2 regions of the Planococcus faecalis genome follow, and region 1 is predicted to be linked to the other one. Evidence: riboswitches for the same ligand, from Rfam matches in the RefSeq annotation. Region 1 holds a riboswitch; the other holds the start of a gene.
What was found. A riboswitch is a leader RNA that binds a small molecule or an ion and turns the genes downstream of it on or off. The one in region 1 is predicted to bind FMN.
Positions count from the first base shown of each region.

Region 2: linked by a shared signal. The riboswitch ahead of AJGP001_RS15110 (hypothetical protein) and the one ahead of AJGP001_RS10450 (ECF transporter S component) in region 1 are both predicted to bind FMN.

Region 1 covers NZ_CP019401.1:2,082,628-2,085,789, forward strand. The annotation lists gene AJGP001_RS10440 (YpbB family protein) at 1-301, opposite strand, end outside; gene AJGP001_RS10445 (ferredoxin) at 408-659, shown strand; gene AJGP001_RS10450 (ECF transporter S component) at 888-1,469, opposite strand; FMN riboswitch at 1,614-1,746, opposite strand; gene AJGP001_RS10455 (hypothetical protein) at 1,823-3,013, opposite strand; gene AJGP001_RS10460 (RNA polymerase sigma factor SigX) at 3,003-3,162, opposite strand, start outside.
Region 2 covers NZ_CP019401.1:3,045,603-3,048,764, reverse strand. The annotation lists gene AJGP001_RS15125 (metallophosphoesterase) at 1-30, shown strand, start outside; gene AJGP001_RS15120 (GNAT family N-acetyltransferase) at 143-631, shown strand; gene AJGP001_RS15115 (CHY zinc finger protein) at 698-1,021, opposite strand; FMN riboswitch at 1,179-1,349, shown strand; gene AJGP001_RS15110 (hypothetical protein) at 1,412-1,693, shown strand; gene ribE (riboflavin synthase) at 1,694-2,323, shown strand; gene ribB (3,4-dihydroxy-2-butanone-4-phosphate synthase) at 2,340-2,960, shown strand; gene ribH (6,7-dimethyl-8-ribityllumazine synthase) at 2,984-3,162, shown strand, end outside.

The DNA.
Region 1 (3,162 bases):
GGTATTTCCAACCATTCAACGACGACGGGGCAACACTTAACTTTAACGCTTTTTCGGATAGTTCAATAACTTGTTCATTTGCTAGTAAATAACCTTGCGAAAACAAGCCTTGAACTACTTGATCATAGGCTTTCTTATCCAGTTTTGGCAACACGCCAAAATAAGGATAAAGGCCGAAATAACCAATATCCTGTATCGTTTGCCCAGACTTCTTTCCTTTTATCAAATGATAGGGAGAAGAGACGGTTCGCTGCCGATCGACAGTCTTCATAATGGCCAAAATGAGTTCAGTAACTAACAAGCTTGCTCCCCCTAACGGTTTTAGGTTGAAAAACTGTTCAAACACCTTTAGAATAAATACGATAGTATAACTGAACTTGTTCGGAGATAAAGGAGTGGAAAACAATATGGCTAAGTATACCATTGTCGACAAGGACACTTGCATCGCTTGTGGTGCTTGTGGTGCTGCTGCACCTGACATTTATGATTATGATGACGAAGGAATCGCTTTTGTTATTTTAGATAATAACATGGGAACAGAACAAGTTCCAGATGAACTCGAAGAAGACATGGAAGATGCATTTGAAGGCTGTCCAACAGATTCGATCAAAGTTGCAGATGCATCTTTCGAAGGCGATCCGTTAAAATACGAAGACTGAATCAAAAAAGAAGGCGTACTGGAGAATCCCTCCAGTACGCCTTCTTTTAATTTGTGCTAATTCAAATTCCGTCAAATCTACACGGCTGTTTTCACTTTTCTTTGTCCAGACTCAACCAGCCATATTTTAGGGTCACAAGCCACACTGGCTATGCGGCTGAAAAAATGCCGCTTCGCCAGTGCATCTTGTGCCCGTCAAATCTACACGGCTGTTTTCGCTTTTCTATATCTATGATAAATAATAGGATCTTTGCTTTTCGATCCATGTGTGCATGCTGCTGAATACTAGCAGGACGACCGAAGTTAACAATAGACCTTTGATTAAGTTAAATGGTAATATCCCTAAGACGATTGTGCCAAATAACGCATTGCCCGTTTCAGCAGGCACATTTAAAAAGTACGTATACATTGGCAAGAACACAAAATAGTTTAAAACACTCATACCAATTGCCATAGTTAATGTTCCCACAGCTAAGCCAAAAATCATGCCTTTTTTATTCGCTACTTTGTGGTAGATAGCATAAACCGGAAGGATAAACAGCAAACTTGTTATAAAGTTAGCCATATGACCAACAGGTACACCTGTCGGACTTCCTGCAAAAAGCCAATCCAACACGTTTTTGAAGAATGCTACTAAAATCCCTGCAACTGGCCCCATCGTGATGGCTGCAATTAATGCCGGTACGTCACTAAAATCCACTTTCAAAAAAGCCGGTAATGCAGGTAATGGAAAGTTAAAAAGCATCAATATAAATGAAATACTGCTTAACATCCCAATCACAATCATCGTTTGTAACTTTTTGTTCTTCATATTCCTCTCTCCTTGTCGTGATTCACCAGAAGAAAAGCTTGGACCCAACATTTACATATAAAATCCCTTAAGCACTAGTACTTAAGGGAGAAAAGGCACACTTAATAAGCGTTCCGTCTACATGTAAACGACAAACGTCCGCACCTTCACCTTCTCCCATCCAGACTATACTGTCGGCTTTGGAATTTCACCAAATCCTGCGTTTTACGGCTCGCGGGCTTATGAACAGAGTTCAATTACCGCCGGTAGGGACTTTCACCCTGCCCCGAAGATGAATCGATATTTTGTTATAGCCTAATCGTAGTATAAAAAAGAAGCGTTGTAAACAAATTTGTTTACAACGCTTCTTTTCCTTATTGTATTGGCCATTCTAATAAATTAGGCGCTAGTGGAACGGGTAATGGCTGAGTAAAATCAAACCCGTTCCAACTATCAGACTGTAACCCTTTTACTGCTATTTTTTTATCAAAAGAAGCTGCAGTCAACGCCAAACTTTCAATCATTCGAACTGCTTCTAAACGATCCATTGTTTCTAAATCGACTGAGCCCTCAAAATCAATTTGCACCAAATCTCCAGTTTCTGATAGTTGAAAATCCACATTTTGTGGAATTGTAGCACGATAAAAGTCGTTTGGGCTTTGCGCAAGCGCTTCGATCGCTTCAGTCGCTGCGGCGAAAGGACTATCGTATCCCGGAGCAAGATAAATTTCGCCATTTGTCGTTGTAAATGAATAATAAGCAACATCTTTCTGTTTTGGACTGATTGCTTCTACAGATCCTACCTGGGAAAATTCTGCTGCAGAACCATCTTCATTGACTACTGTAATTTCAGCGACGTCTGGAAAAGTCGCCGAAAGTGTATTGAAATACACACCTATACTTGCAGAAGCCAAATCGTATTGGTGATCCTGCGGCAAGATGTGGCGTATTCCTTTCACCGTTTTTTCTAAATTACCTAGATAGGGGTGGTACTCATCGAAACCTAATTGCGTTTCGTCAATATCGTCTGCATATTGCTGATACAATTCAAGCGATGATGGTACTAAATCTCCAAATGCTGCTGTTATCTGATTTTCTGGAACAAGAAAAGAAACGGGCACCACGTTAGCATTTTCGGTTAAGCCGATCGTCATTAATGTCTGGTTTCCAATCGTTTCTTCGTAAACTGAAGTTCGCAACACTTCATCTGCTTGCGCTACAGAAAATTGATTTGATTCTTCAGTGCCAGATCTTTCAGCTTCAGACGAGCTATCAGCTTGCTCTGAACTGTCAGTTGATGTTGCTACTGATTCTTCATTTGAACTGTCCTTATTTTGAGCAGCATCCAAGCCATTTTGGCTGATAATAGAGGAGACCAGCATTCCAAAAGCAATAAATGCCAATGCCGCTACAAGCAAGGGCAACCATTTTTTCGGACGCTTTTGACCTTTCTTTTGATCAACCAGCTGACTGTAAATTTTTTCTTTTGCTCGATTATCTTTTATTGAAGGGAAATCATTTAACAAATCTTCGATGGATTTATCGGTCCATTTGTCATTTGACATTGTCGTCTCCCCCTTCCCTAGCTATTAATTTTTCACGTAATGCTTTTATTGCACGATGTTGTGTTGTCTTCACTTTTCCTTCAGTCCAGCCTAAAACTTCTGCAGTTTCTGCGATCGACAAGTCTTGAAAAAACCGCATTATGACGACC
Region 2 (3,162 bases), 960 kb from region 1:
ATTGTCGTAGTGACATTGAAGAAAGAGTAAAGCAAAAGTCGACGCAGCTTTTCTTTCTTCAATAATCATCTGACCATCTTTTTGAATCTAGAGATGCCTGATAGTCTGAGATAATGAACGCAAACAAGGAGGTCTACTTAACGTGATTAAAAAAAGAGAAGTGACATTGCACCGCTACTCCTCCAAACGATCAATCGGTTACGATTTGCCAACACATCAGCTGGAATTTACACGATTGCCTATAGAAATTATTGAAAAAGATGCTAAAGATCCGTTAAAGCATTTTATTATTATTAAAGCACGCGGAGAAGATGCCGGTTTTTTCGAATTGGATGAATCGGAAGACCGTAAAAAATATTCGAACAACCCAAAAGCCTTATTGTTGAGAGGGTTTTCTGTGAATCCAAAATATCAGGGGCGAGGAATTGCGACAGGGTCTATCTATGCACTGCCAGAGTTTATGGAAATGGAGTTTCCAGATTTTGATCAAGTGGTGCTAGGCGTCAATGCGCGTAACATCCCTGCACAACGCTTGTATCAAAAAGCGGGATTCGAAGATACAGGTAGACGAATTATGCGCTCTAAAGGAGAGCAACTTGTAATGTCTTTATACACCAATAAAGCCAAGTGAGATATCGTTTCTCACTTGGCTTTATTGATTTTTTAAAAGAATCACGTTTCTAGGGCTTCCAGTTTTTTATCCGAAATAAAGATACGTATGCAAGTTGCAGCCTGGATTAAAAGGCAAAGTACAGCTAGGGCAAATAGATGCACAGGCTAAATATTCATCGATAGTAAGTTCATGCCCACAGCTCCCGCACAGCACTGCTTTTTCTTGGAACCGGTCTTTTGGCCAAACTTGGTGGTTGCCACAGCCTATAGCTTGGTGGCATTCGAAGCAGGGGAAGTATTGCTGACAGCAAAAAAACTTGATGGCAATTCGATCGATAGCTGAATGGTAATGAGCACAACGTGTTTCCGCATCTACGCTGACGCCTTTCACTGTGTGGTGATGAGACATAGTAACTCGTCCTTTCTGAAACGGTAATATGTTTTAAACTAGGCAGTTGTTTGAGGCTGATAGAATTAGCGGTCACTGGAGTTCGTCGGAAATCTTAGCTTATTTTATAGGGTTCAGTTTCTTTCTATGCTACTATTAAAGAGACGAAACTACGAATCTAATTCTTCGGGGCAAGGTGAAATTCCTTACCGGCGGTGAGCAGGAAACTGCAAGTCCGTGACCCGGTTGGACGATGGCAAGCATAGGCCACTATGTTTGAAGCGTCCAAACGGTGGAGCTGGTGAAATTCCGGCACCGACAGTTACAGTCTGGATGGGAGAAGAATGTAGAAATCGGCTTCGTTATGTGCCTCTTCTTTTCAATGCATTTAAATTGAAAGGAGGAATTTGTATGACCAAATACCTTTATCAGGGAGTAGTCTCTGGAAATACAAATCAACGGTTTTTAACCCTGCTCATTTCCTCACTGGAAAAAGAGCTTCTTCAAGGTACGAAAAATGGCCGTCTACTATGCCAACTTGATAAAGAAGCAGGGCACATTGTGTTATGGATTCAAACTCTTCTGAAATATTCTTTCCTCACCACCTATATGCCCCACGGTGGAAAGCGCCCGAAAACTCGTAAGACCACAATTGAATACGTTTTTGCGAACAGAATGGAGGAGTGTGCCTAAATGTTTACAGGTATTGTTGAAGAACTTGGCCATGTTGCTTCAGTTCGCTCTAAGCCACAAGCAATGGAGTTAACTATTTCTTGCACGCTTATTTTAGAAGACGTTAAACGTGGAGATAGTATTTCCATTAACGGCGTTTGTTTAACTGTATCAACATTCAGTTCTAGTACCTTTACCGTTGACGTGATCCCAGAAACGGTGAAATCTTCAACGATGATTGGATTAAAGGTAGGTTCACAGGTAAATTTAGAACGTGCTATGCCAGCTAACGGACGTTTCGGCGGTCATTTTGTTAGTGGCCATATTGATGGCGTTGGCGTTATCCGTTCTGTGAAAAAAGAAGCGAATGCGATCACGAAAACAATCGAGCTTGAACCTCAGTTGATGAAGTATATGATGCTAAAAGGATCAATCGCAGTAGACGGTATTTCTTTGACGATTTTTGCTATTAGCCATAATACTGTGACGATTTCTCTTATTCCGACGACGCAAGAAGATTCGCTATTAGGAGAAAAAGGAATTGGTGAAAAGGTCAATATCGAATGTGATTTACTGGCCAAATATACCGAGCGAATTCAAACAGCAGAACCAAAAATCAGTAGAAGCTGGTTAGCAGAAAACGGATTTTAGAGGAGGCGCGACACACATGTTTTACACGGTAGAAAAAGCCATCGAAGATTTAAAGAATGGTAAAGCCATCATTGTAATTGATGATGAAGACCGAGAAAATGAGGGCGATTTTGTCGCATTGGCAGAATTCGCATCTCCCGAAATCGTCAATTTGATGGCGACCGAAGGAAGAGGATTGATCTGTGTGCCACTTGCCCAATCAATCGCTCAAAACTTACAAATTGGTCTTATGACAGATCATAATACAGATGAATATGGAACGGCCTTTACAATCAGTGTAGATCATAAAGATACAACGACAGGCATTAGTGCTTTTGAACGTTCTCATACAATTACTAGTTTAGCAAAATCAGATGCTCAAGCAGCTGATTTTAAGCGCCCAGGCCATATCTTTCCTTTGATCGCAAAAGATGGCGGCGTCTTAGAGCGGACCGGGCATACTGAAGCCGCAGTGGATCTAGCCAAGCTTGCAGGTTCACCTCCAGCAGGAGTTATATGTGAAATCATGAATGCTGATGGCACAATGGCGCGTGTTAACGATTTGTTACAAGTGTCAGAACGTCTCGGTCTAGGTATTTTGACGATTAAAGATTTAGTAACGTACCAACAAGAACAGCAAAACAGGACAACTTATTAATCGACTAGAGGAGATGGACTTAAATGACGATACATTTTGAAGGTTATTTAAATGGCGAAGGATTACGAATCGGAATAGTGGTTGGACGTTTTAACGAGTTTATTACGAGTAAATTATTGGGCGGTGCAGAAGATGCGTTAAAACGCCACGGTGTTAGTGAAGAGGATGTGTCGATTGCTTGGGTACCTGGAGCTTTTGAAAT